Regions from separate parts of the Oceanobacter antarcticus genome, predicted to be linked through region 2. Evidence: predicted binding sites of a transcription regulator. Region 2 holds the regulator's gene; each other region holds the start of a gene.
The links. Region 2 encodes LexA, which represses DNA repair genes until DNA is damaged. Its sites were predicted from a motif close to TACTGTNTANNTANACAGTA; they were not measured.
Positions count from the first base shown of each region.

Region 1 (3,169 bases), on a different contig from region 2:
CAGGTCGTAAACCGCGATGGTACGATCACCACTTTCTTTATCGATTCCGTAAGCCAATGCCGCAGCGGTTGGCTCGTTGATGATACGTTTGACTTCCAGACCAGCAATTTTGCCGGCATCTTTGGTCGCCTGACGCTGGGAATCGTTAAAGTAAGCCGGTACGGTAATAACGGCTTCAGTCACGCTTTCGCCGAGGTAATCCTCTGCGGTTTTCTTCATTTTCTTGAGGATTTCAGCAGAAACCTGTGGCGGTGCAAACTGTTCGCCACGCACTTCTACCCAAGCATCACCATTGCTGGCTTCAACGATCTTGTACGGCACCATTTTGATGTCTTTCTGAACCACATCATCCTTGAAACGACGGCCGATCAAACGCTTGACCGCGAACAGGGTGTTGTGCGGGTTGGTGACCGCCTGACGTTTGGCTGACTGGCCAACCAGCACTTCGTCGTCGGCATAAGCGACGACGGAAGGCGTGGTACGATCACCTTCAGCGTTTTCAATCACTCTGGTCTTGCCACCATCCAGGATCGCCACACAGGAGTTGGTGGTTCCCAGGTCAATACCAATAATCTTACCCATGATAAATCTCTCCAAAACTCGAGCAGTGATCACTGCTTGCTTGTCTTTAAACCAATTGCAACGAAGACCGTTGCCATGTATTTGCCTATGACCTGTATATGTGTCCGAAGCTGGCGCTTTCAAGGCATGGCGTTAATTTTTTGCAGTCAATGCAATCAGGCATTTTCATCAATAGCAGGAGCAGCCTTGCTGACCACAACCATCGCCGGACGCAGTAAACGACCGTTCAATACGTAACCCTTCTGCATCACCGCGAGCACAGAATTGGGTTCGGCGTCGGCACTTTCGATCATCGTCATGGCTTGATGGTGCTCGGGATTAAACGGATGCCCAACCGGATCCACCACATCAACATTAAACTTGGCCAGTGCCGACAAAAACCCGCTCAGGGTCATCTCGATACCTTCACGAATAGCCTTGGTGGCTTCTTCCTCTGGTGCTGCTGCCAGACCTCGTTCGAGGTTATCCACAACGGCAACCATTTCATTGGCAAATTTTTCCAACCCAAACTTATGAGCTTTTTCTACATCCAGCTCCGCACGACGACGCACGTTTTGCATCTCTGCCTGAATGCGCAATACCTGCTCTTTCAGATCAGCGATTTCTTGCTGGGCAGCTGCCAACTGCATTTCTGTATCGGCAATGCCAGCAGCGGCAGGTTCTGCACTCGCTTCGGTTTCGATCGCTACTTCAGGCTGAAGATCTTCGTTTTGCAGGGCTTCGTCCTGAATCTTTTGCTCGTCTGACATGAAATATTCCTCTCGTCGAAAAATGGCGCTCGCAGCTATATGGGGTTCCGCTCGTCGGATTCAAGGGCATAACTTGCAGAGAATTCAAACTGTCACTTGACAGTAATTACTACTGTATATAAAAACACTGGTTATACGTTCAGATAAAGGAGTTATTCCATGCTCACCCATCTGTCTATTCACCAGTTTGCACTGGTCGATCACCTCGAACTGGAATTCCAGCGAGGCATGGCAGTCATCACTGGTGAAACCGGTGCAGGCAAGTCAATTCTACTGGATGCGCTCGGCCTTGCACTGGGCCAACGGGCCGATGCAGGCATGGTCAGACATGGAGCTGAACGAGCGGAAATCTGCGCCAGCTTCTGCCCCACACCCAATGCCCGCAACTGGCTGACTTGCCGGGATATACCTGACGAGGAAGATCTCATATTGCTGCGCCGGGTGGTCTCTGCTGAGGGTCGTTCCCGTGGCTATATCAATGGCCGCCCGGCTTCCGCCAATGATTTACGCGAATTGTCGCAGCACCTGATTGAAGTTCACTCCCAGCATGCGCACCAGCGCTTACTGGAAAAAGACGCTCCGCGCCAGATTCTCGACGCCTTCGGCAATCTAAAACCCCTGGCGACAACCGTGGCTGACTATTTCCAGCAATGGCAGCAACTGCATAAACGACTGCGCCAATTGCAGGAAGAAAGCAGTGAAATCCAAGCCCAGCGACAACTGCTCAGCTATCAGGTTGAAGAGCTGCGAGAACTGGCCATCGGCGCGACCGAACTGGCCGACCTTGAGCTGGAACACAAACGCCTGGCCAATGCTGAATCGATGTTATTAGGCGGACAACAAGCACTGGCAGCCAGTACCGGAGATGACAGCGATGGTCAGGGTGCGGCTCAAATGGCCTGGATCGCCTATCAGCAACTGGCGCGTATTGACGATCAGCACAGCAGTCTGGTTGAAGCACGCGATCTGATGCAGCAGGCCCAAATACTACTGGAAGAAGCGGGCAACTCCTTACGCCACTATCTGGATCAGGTTGATATTAACCCTCACCGCCTGCAGCAAGTTGAACAGCGTCTCAGCGATATTTTCAGCATGGCACGCAAACACCAGATTCAACCCATCCACCTGTACGATCACTGGCAGCAGCAGGAAGCCACTCTCGCGGAATTAAGCCTGTCAGACGAAGATCTCGCGGAATTGCAAGCACGAGTAATTACCTTTGAAAACCGCTACATCACCGAAGCGCAAACGCTCAGCAAGGCCCGAATCAACGCAGCAACCAGGCTGGATGCTGATGTATGTAGCCAATTTGATGCAATGGCGTTGGGACGGACACATTTCGAAACCCGTATAGAACCCTTGTCAGCTGCAGAATCCGGCAAACAGGGTCTCGACCAGATCCAGTTTATGGTGCAGACCAACCCAGGCATGCCAGCGGGGCCACTGGCAAAGGTGGCATCAGGGGGGGAACTGTCACGTATCAGCCTGGCTATCCAAGTGGTTACTGCCGCAACCAGTGATATATCTTGTATGATTTTTGACGAAGTGGACGTCGGCATCGGTGGCGGCACGGCAGAACGGGTTGGCCGCCTGATGCGATCCCTGGGTGAACGAGGACAAGTTATGTGTGTCACTCACCAACCTCAGGTGGCAGCGCAAGCCCATCAACACTTTCTGGTCAGCAAGATTTCCGGTGATGAGTATACCCATACCCGGATTCAGGAGCTCGGAGATACTCAACGTACTCGGGAAGTTGCGCGAATGCTGGGAGGCGTCGACATTACCCTCAGCACCATGAATCATGCCGAAGAAATGCTGGCACTGGTTAAGCAGACAGC
Region 1 covers NZ_JBBKTX010000014.1:14,510-17,678, reverse strand. Annotated here, with positions in the region: gene dnaK (molecular chaperone DnaK) at 1-582, opposite strand, end outside; gene grpE (nucleotide exchange factor GrpE) at 738-1,331, opposite strand; gene recN (DNA repair protein RecN) at 1,491-3,169, shown strand, end outside.
Region 1: a site for LexA is predicted at 1,442-1,461, ahead of recN (DNA repair protein RecN). Genes of this name have one in related genera too.

Region 2 (3,169 bases):
GGTCACTGGGGATATGCGTCAATGGCAAGCATTGTCAGTGGATACGTTCAGTTGGTTTTGTCGTTTTTTGCAGGTCGTGGAGCAGCTCGGCTGGCCGGATACGCAGGCGGTGGATTCGTCGCTGGCGACGGAAGTGTCCGGGTTGATTGCGTCGTCAGCTAGCAGTGATGAAGACGATAGTGTGTCTCACTGGTTGGCAAGTTTTCATCGGTTGATTGATGAGCAGCGCGCCAATCAGCGCGAATCCTGATCTTTACTCGGTTTCCACGGGTGTAGTCTGCCCGGATTTCCTGTTTGATGTGATGCTTGTAACGACGAGCGAGTGTGCCGCAATACAAGGGTGGCACGCTATGTTTCGCGTGTGTTCGCTCCGGTTATGTTAAACTCGTTGGCCATTTTTCGTGAGACGGTATATGGCACGCTTTTTCGAGATTATTGAGCTTTCCAATGGGGATGTTGCGTTGCGTCGGGCTGATGAGCAAGACGGCGATGCACTGATGCGGATTCACTTTTCAGAGGATGCCAAGGCCAGCTTGAGTGAGCACCATATGGATGTTGCACGTGTCATGCTGGAAGCGGGTGTCCGCAAGGTCAGTGAGCTGTCTGGTATGGATGTCGACGATGACTTTGATGTAGCAGAGCATACGTATTCGCTGCATTAAGTCACGTGCTGATGATCGACCATAAAACGGGTAGCCTTGCTGCCCGTTTTTTTTTTGCGCTGAATAATCTCAGGGGTTTTGGCGAATCTGTACCAGCACGACATGACTGCCACTCTGGCGTGCCAGCTCACGGAGTTGTCGACGTTGATGTTGTTTTATATTACCTTGCCATTCGATGATCAGATGGCTGTTGCCGCTGGCGAGGATCCGTTGGCACAACACTTTCTGGGTATCTGCACACAGATCAATATGAACCACGGGTGCCTTGTCGAGATTCATACTGGCCAGCCATTGTTTGTTCAGCGTCCGGTTCGGGCTTAGCCACATCAGCCAGCGATCGCTGGAATTGCAGTGGGCCAGCATGGGCAGTAACTGCAGCGGCTGAATGGTGCTGTCATCCGATACAATCACCTCGGTCAGGCTGCCAGACGGTCTTGGCCTGGTCTCCACTGGTGCGGCATTCGTAAACGGCAAAGCGGGCTGACGATCGACTGGCAAGCTGAGTTGACGCATACAAAACCTCGTGAATGGTGACTACCCTGTGGTATCTGGCTGGGATGTACAGTTAGTGATTGCGACGAATAACGCCGACATACAAACCTTCGATATAAAACTCTTGCTGGCGCAGGTCGACGATAATCGGGCCGTAATGTTCATTTTCTGGGTGCAACAGCACCTTGTGACGATTTTTTTCAAGACGTTTGACGGTGACTTCGTTTTCGACTCGGGCGACGACGATCTGTCCGTTGCGGGCGCTTTCACATTTGTGAACGGCAATCAGGTCGCCATTAAAAATACCGGCGTTTTTCATACTGTCGCCTTGTACTTGCAGCAGATAGTCAGCGGCCGGTTTGAAAAAATTGGCGGGCAGGTTGCAGTACTCTTCAATATGTTCCTGGGCCAATATGGGCTCACCCGCTGCCACGCGGCCAACAATAGGCAACCCTTCCTGCTCGGAGCTGAGGATCCGAATGCCTCTGGACGCGCCAGGCATGATATCGATAGCGCCTTTGCGAGCCAGTGCTTTCAGATGTTCTTCCGCCGCATTGGGGGATTTGAAGCCAAGCTCCTTGGCGATTTCTGCTCGGGTAGGTGGGAAGCCGGTTTCCTCCAGTGCGGATTTGATCAGGTTGAGTACCTGCTGCTGTCTGGCGGTGAGCTTGATCATAAAGTTTCCATGTCTGTTTATCTGTACAGTGGGTGTGAATATATACAGTAAAAAATACTGTGTAAACCCACAGTGGTTGATATTTGCAGTGCCGGCTTGTTGTCGGCGGCATCGGCTGTGGGTCATTCTGAGTTCCTCTGGCAACTGCTGGGTTCCAGTGGGAGTGACCCGGCAGGCTTGCAAACCGGCTTCGTGATTCGACCCCATCCGAAAGTCCCAGCGGGCACCGAATTAAATAGATGGCACCTTCAGCAACGCTCGCGCAGCGCTGTGCAGGATTAAATAGATGGTTCCAAACGGCTGCTGATTAGGTATTCCCAAATTAATTCTCATTTTGCGAATCAAAACTGCATTTTCGGTTTGAATATGAAAAGTGAATTTGAAAACACGCAGGCTTGTTACGAAATAATATCTTTGGAATCTCTCTGGTTAAATATTTATCTAATTTTTTTATTCCTTATAAATCAATTAGTTATAGGGGTTTTAAAGGTTTTTTTGTCATTGAATTTAATGCTGTTGTTGTTTTTTTGAAAGTTGGCACACCCACTGCAATACCTCTTGTAACCCCGAAACAAATGCTGATTGCAAATCGGTCGTTCATGGGGGGTGGCTCAAGATGAAATGCTTTAATGCTTTTCCCAGCTAATAAAAAACTAATATTAAATGCACTGAGGATTACCTTATGACCACTTCAATCAAGTCGCGTAAAACCAAGCAAGGAGGTTTCGTTATGACCTCGGAACTGGTACTGCTGGTGACCACCATGGTCGTCGGTTTGACGGTTGGCCTGGTGACGATGCGCGATGCACTCACCGCAGAAATGGAAGATGTTGCCGAAGCCATTGGCAGTCTGGATCAAACCTATGCCTTTAATGGCATTGTCAACGGTGAAAAAACGGCCGTAATTGAAGGTTCTGTTTATGGCGATGCACCGGATGTAAATGCTGGCGACAATACCGAGTTCACCTTTGTGACAGCAACACCTCTGGAAGGTGGTACCACGACTGCCAGCACCGGCTCGAGCTCTTCCGCTTCCGCTGCGACGCTGACCGCACCTTGATCATCTGACCTGTCTGGCTCTGGTCTCCTGACCAGGGCCAATGTTCATTCGGCTATTGCTGAGGAGATTGGTTATGAAACGTACATTAAATGGCAGTGCTATTATCGGTCTGACGGTGTTTGCAGTATCGTCCCTGCTGACAGCAGTATTAGGATATCGGCAGGTTGATAAACTGAATTATCACGCGGTTCTGGTGGCTAATACTCCCATGGTTGCTGGCACCTTGATCACAGAAAAAAAACTGACTTCCAAGATGGTTAAAAAATCGGATCGGCAGGA
Region 2 covers NZ_JBBKTX010000005.1:129,256-132,424, reverse strand. Annotated here, with positions in the region: gene WG929_RS05700 (DUF6586 family protein) at 1-250, shown strand, start outside; gene WG929_RS05695 (hypothetical protein) at 414-662, shown strand; gene WG929_RS05690 (cell division inhibitor SulA) at 732-1,175, opposite strand; gene lexA (transcriptional repressor LexA) at 1,228-1,830, opposite strand; gene WG929_RS05680 (hypothetical protein) at 2,513-2,890, shown strand; gene WG929_RS05675 (CpaB family protein) at 2,964-3,169, shown strand, end outside.

Region 3 (3,169 bases), on a different contig from region 2:
CAAGGTCTTGCTCCAGATGCTTGCGTTCGCTATACGCTTCAATCGCTCGGCGTGCGACTACTTTGGCGGGCATTTTGCTGGTTTTGTTGACCACTACATTACCTTGGGGGTCAAACGTCACAACCTGTTCATGAGTCTCAAACTTGATTGCAGCTTCCATCGTCACGCTCCTTGGGTTGGTTTGGCAGGGCTATGACTATTTTTGATTTCCCAGGTTGCAGTCGAATGACAGTAATGACCCGGATTGATGTATCTGCCAACCGGTTAGCTATTTAACCGATAATATTTTTCGGGTTGAAGGGTTCGTTACCCTGTTCCAGCCGCAATGACTTGATGCTGCGTTTGATATTGATGAGGTGGCGAGCAAACTCGGGGCCTCGGCGCTGTGTGACGGCGACAGCCAACATGTCGATCACCATCAGGTGGGCAATACGGGAGGTCATCGGAGTAAATTGTTCGGTGTCTTCTTCAATATTGATATGAATCGGGTAGTCGGCTTGCAAGCTGACCGCAGTATTGGCGGGCGCCAGGCTAACGACTTTGGCACCATGATGCTGGGCCAGGGCAATGGAATTGAGCAGATCCTTGGTGCGGCCACTTTGAGAGATGGCGACAGCGACGTCTTCAGGCCCCAGAGTCACTGCGGACATGGCTTGCATATGAGGGTCACTGTAAGCCGCTGTCGCAACTTGCAGCCGAAAAAACTTGTGTTGTGCATCAATAGCGACGGCCCCAGAGGCACCATAGCCATAAAATTCGACACGGGTGGCCATGCTGATGGCATTGGCAGCGACCCCTACCTGTTCTGATTTCAGCTGCGATTTGACTTGATGCAGTCGCTGGATGGTGGTGTCGGCAATCTTGCTGCAAATATTACTGATGCTGTCGTCTGTGGCGATGGCAAATTGACCAATGTTGTTGGTAATAGCCATTTCCTGGGCGACGCGAACCTTGAATTCCTGAAAACTGTTGCAGCCGATGCCACGGCAAAACCGGACGATGGTTGGTTCACTTACCTGGGCTTCCTGGGCGAGGTCGACGATGCGCATGTGCATCACTTGCTGTGGCGACCGCAACACGTATTCCGCCACTTTGATCTCGGATTTGCGCAAGTTGGGTATGGCTGCAGATATTTCGGCCAGAATCGGGCTGTTTCTCACAATAATGAGTCCGAATAATTGAAATTTGGTCACAGATTATAGAGTGCCTCTCCCTCATCGTCCTGTTAAATATCCTGCTGTACGGATAAACAGGGGATTTGTTGATCAGCACCTTCCGCAACGGGTGCAATCTGATAGACTCGCGGCATGGATACTTCACTGATAATAGATCAATTAAACGATGGCCAGCGTAATGCGGTGGCTGCGCAATCCCCCCATCAGCTGGTACTGGCAGGCGCAGGCTCGGGCAAAACCCGCGTGCTGGTACATCGCATTGCCTGGTTACTCAAGGTTGAAAATGTCTCGCCTTTTGCCTTGATGGCGGTGACCTTCACCAATAAAGCGGCAAAGGAAATGAAAGGCCGTCTGGAGCAGTTGCTGGATGTGCCGGTCAGCGGCATGTGGGTGGGTACGTTTCATGGCCTGGCTCATCGCTTGCTGAAACAGCATTGGCGTGAAGCCCGTTTGCCCCAATACTTCCAGATCCTGGACAGTGATGACCAGCTGCGGCTGATCAAGCGGTTGATGAAAGCGAACAATATCGATGATAGCCGCTATCCACCGCGACAGATGCAGTGGTTTATTAACGAACAAAAGGATGAAGGGCGGCGTGCCGCCCACGTCATTCCCTCCGCCGACCCTTTTACCCGTACCTTGCAGCAGTTTTACCAGGTCTATGAAGAAAACTGCCAGCAAAACGGTATGGTCGATTTTGGTGAAATCCTGCTGCGAGCTCATGAGCTCTGGTTGCATAACCCGGAGTTGCTGCAGCATTACCAGCAACGTTTCAGCCATATTCTGGTTGATGAGTTTCAGGATACCAACAACATTCAGTACGCCTGGATTCGTTTGCTGGCAGGCAATGCGGTGTCTGTGATGGCGGTAGGGGATGATGATCAGTCCATTTATGGCTGGCGAGGCGCTAACATCGGTAATATTCGCAATTTCCAGCAGGACTTTGCTGGAGCGGAAATGATCAAGCTGGAACAAAATTACCGCTCAACGGCGACGATTCTGGATGCCGCCAACGCCGTCATCAGTAACAACAGCGGACGGCTGGGGAAACAACTGCATACAACGGGTGAAAAGGGTGACCCTATCCGCTTGTACCGCGCCTTTAATGAGCAAGATGAAGCCCGTTACATCGCCGACCTGGTAGACAGCTGGGCCAAAAAAGGCCATGCCAGGGCCGACATGGCCATTCTCTATCGCTCCAATGCCCAGTCGCGCACTCTGGAAGAGGCCATGCTGCGGGCGGGTATTCCCTACCGCATCTATGGTGGCCAGCGTTTTTATGAACGACTGGAAATCAAGAATGCCATGGCGTATCTGCGACTGTTGTTAAATCGGCAGGACGATGCTGCGATGGAGCGGGTGATTAACGTACCGACCCGTGCGATTGGTGAAAAAACTCTGGATACCTTGCGTTCAATCGCCCGAGATCAGGGCTGCTCGTTATGGGATGCTTGTACCGAGGTGACTGCAACGGGGGGCTTGCCGAAACGGGCTGGTGCTGCCGTCACGGGTTTTATGACGCTGATTGACGAGATGTGTGTCGGGATTGATGACATAGAATTGCACGAGCTGGTGGATCAAGTGATTGCCCAGACGGGGCTGATAGAACATCACCGCAAGGAAAAGGGCGAAAAGGGCCAGGCTCGAGTGGAAAACCTGGAGGAGCTGGTGAATGCTGCCCGAGTTTTTGAAGGCAGTGGTGATGACGAAGAAGCCAGTCTGCTGGTGCAATTTCTCGATAGCGCTGCCCTGGATGCGGGTGAAGGTCAGGCCGATGAGCATGAAGATGCGGTGCAAATGATGACGCTGCATTCTGCCAAGGGGCTGGAGTTCCCCCAAGTGGTGCTTACCGGGCTGGAAGATGGCTTATTCCCGCACAAAATGTCGATGGATGATGCTGATGGCCTGGAAGAAGAGCGGCGTCTGGCCTATGTCGGAATAACACGTGCCATGGATCATCTGGTGATCACTTATGCTGAAAGCCGCCGCTTGCA
Region 3 covers NZ_JBBKTX010000013.1:44,703-47,871, reverse strand. Annotated here, with positions in the region: gene WG929_RS11560 (PA3496 family putative envelope integrity protein) at 1-160, opposite strand, end outside; gene WG929_RS11555 (MurR/RpiR family transcriptional regulator) at 273-1,160, opposite strand; gene uvrD (DNA helicase II) at 1,308-3,169, shown strand, end outside.
Region 3: a site for LexA is predicted at 1,236-1,255, ahead of uvrD (DNA helicase II). Genes of this name have one in related genera too.

Region 4 (3,169 bases), on a different contig from region 2:
TGACGCTGAGTATTATTCGCCCTGATCGTCGCTGTCTTCACAACAGGCATCCAGTGCGTATTGAATCTGATCGGTATTAAATCCGCGATAGCTCAGAAAACGGTAAACTCGCGCCTTTTCTTTCTGATCCGCAAGGCGAACTCTGGCAAGTTCGCCACTCACTCCAAGTTTTTTAGCCGCTCCGGCTCGGGCCAATTCAAACCAGTCCAGCTCACAGCCTTCAAATGCCGTGCGCACGATGACGTCTGCTACGCGTCTCTGGCGTAGCTCCTGCTGAATGCGTAATGGCCCCTGCCCTCGTTGAAATCGGGTGCGCAAAAAAGATCCGGTAAAGCGTTCGTCGCTTTGCCAGCCACGCTGGGTAAAGTCATCAAGAATATCATTCAGTAATAATTCGAAGCGCAGCCGCTCATCGCTGTCAATACGGTCATAAAAACGACGGGTCAGCTTGCTGTGTAATTCGTCGCGGCTGTGCTCGCGGCGGGACAATAAATCGATACCAGCCTGGCGCAGCTGCGGTCGCAGTTCAGCCAGGCTGATGGCAGGTAATAAATCAGTCAGCTTCGACTTCTTCGACATTGTCGTTGCCAGCACTTTGATTCAGGTTGGGAACAACGATCAGCTGGGCACGAATGCCGGCTTCAATTTCTTCGGCGATTTCTGGATGCTCTTCCAGATAGGCCGCCGCATTGGCTTTACCCTGACCAATCTTGTTGTTCTGATAGCTGTACCAGGCACCGGCTTTCTGCACCAGCTCACACTTCACACCCAGATCAATAATCTCGCCCATGTGGTAGATGCCAGAGCCGTACATGATCTGGAATTCGGCCTGTCTGAACGGTGGCGCAACCTTGTTCTTGACGACTTTGACTCGGGTCTCGTTACCAATGGCCTCGTCACCCTGCTTGACCGAGCCGATACGGCGAATATCGAGACGCACGGATGAATAGAATTTCAGCGCATTACCACCGGTCGTGGTTTCCGGGCTACCAAACATCACGCCGATCTTCATGCGAATCTGGTTAATAAATATCACCAGACAGTTGGCATTTTTGACATTGCCGGTGATTTTACGTAACGCCTGAGACATCAAACGCGCCTGCAGACCCACGTGGCTGTCACCCATCTCACCTTCAATTTCAGCCTTCGGTGTCAATGCTGCCACTGAGTCAATCACGATGACATCGACAGCACCGGAACGTACCAGGCTGTCACAAATTTCCAGCGCCTGTTCGCCGGTATCAGGCTGGGAAACCAGTAAACTGTCCAGATCAATACCCAGCTTTTCAGCGTACAAGGGATCCAGGGCATGCTCGGCATCAATGATCGCAACCGTCTTGCCCTGCTTTTGTGCCTGCGCCATGGTCGACAAACAGAGGGTGGTTTTACCTGAGCTTTCCGGGCCATAGATTTCAACAATACGGCCCATGGGCAGACCACCAATACCAAGTGCAATATCGAGTCCGAGCGAGCCGGTAGAAACAGCCGGAATTGCTTCACGAGGCTGCTCGCCCATCTTCATGATGGCGCCTTTGCCAAACTGGCGTTCGATCTGACCCAGAGCAGCGTCAAGGGCTTTTTGTTTGTTCGCGTCCATTGAATGTCCTCTCATCGCCAGCGTATGAAATCCACTGGCTGATCCGGAAAGTTTTACTGTAAATTTGACCAGTAGTTAAACACAATTTCCGAACAGCGCCAAGCCAGCAAATTATTTTTTACTGGATGTATTCACAGTTTTTTAGGCTTGCTCCAGCCAACGGGTCAAGCCCCTGATGGCATGTATAACCGCTTGCTGGCGTACGGCTGCACGGTCACCGTCAAAATGGCAACACTCGGCACTAATACGCCGATGGTTACCCCAGGCAAACCAGACAGTGCCCACAGGCTTGCCCGGGACCGCCCCCCCCGGCCCGGCGATGCCGCTGATAGACACCGCAACATCGGCACGGCTATGACTCACCGCACCGGCGACCATTTCCCGCACCGTCGCTTCACTGACTGCACCATCCACCACCAGCGTTTCTTTCGACACCCCCAGCAGCTGCATTTTGGCTTCGTTCGAATACGTCACAAACCCGCAGTCAAACCAGGCAGATGAACCTGGCAAGTCGGTACAAGCAGCCGCGACTCCACCCCCGGTACAGGACTCCGCAGTCGCCAGCCGCCAGTGGCGCAGCACAAGTTGATTGGCAAGGTCTTCCGTCAGGCTGTACAGATTCATAGTTTTCTCCAGATGCCCCCTCCAGTGTAACGCTTTGCAAGATGCCTGGTTAGAGGTGATGAATCTGACAAGGGAAACGTTTTTGACGTTACTGGATGCCAGCGACAGGACGTTTGTGGCGACAATGCCAGAGTCTGTTGGAGTCTTGTTATTTTCACAACTCTGCCCTATCAATCAATGGCCTATCAAAGAGAGCATGCTGTACGGTAAAAAAAATAGCATAGGATCCTTGTATGTCGGATCCTTGTATGAAGTATGGCGGAAGACTCAGCTTCGGAGAGCTGATGTTTGGCTATTAGCCGCTGCCGCAGAATTCCGCCGCAGGGTTTCCGAAGGCAGTTCGCCAATGTGCTGACGGTAATAATGGGCAAAGCGGCCGGGATTGGAGAAGCCGTATTTCATCGCTACCTCCGTGACATTACGCACGATACGGGGATTGGCATTCAAATCCTGGAATACGCATTCAATCTTGAGCTGGCGAATAAATTCACCGAGGGTACAACCCAATGTCGCCTTTAGACGGTTATACAGGGTACGGACACTGACCTGGCAGTATGCAGCCAGCTCAGAAACCTCCGGTTCATCAAGAATCGTTTCCAGTACGCGCTGGCGCAATTGATGTACCACACGATCTCCGATAGGCGTGTTAGCGATAAAACAATGACCCGGTTCCTGCCACAGTTGCAGCACCAGGGCATAACACACCCGCAGCTGATAATAATGAATATGCTCGTGGAAATATCCGGGGCTGTACTGCGGCTTCACCATGTCCCGAACCAGGCGCTCAAGCTCTGGTGACCGACAAACGGGGATATCCTTGTGGCAGCCACGCCATAACCACCCCATCCCCATTGCCGCCTGTTTTAACTCAGCCACGGGTAGCATCAAAATACTGACAAAGCCGTCGCCGTCTGGTACCAGCTGCATACGAGACCCCTCTGACACCAC
Region 4 covers NZ_JBBKTX010000027.1:33,569-36,737, reverse strand. Annotated here, with positions in the region: gene WG929_RS17945 (regulatory protein RecX) at 13-579, opposite strand; gene recA (recombinase RecA) at 554-1,597, opposite strand; gene WG929_RS17935 (CinA family protein) at 1,739-2,221, opposite strand; gene WG929_RS17930 (AraC family transcriptional regulator) at 2,489-3,169, opposite strand, start outside.
Region 4: a site for LexA is predicted at 1,652-1,671, ahead of recA (recombinase RecA). Genes of this name have one in related genera too.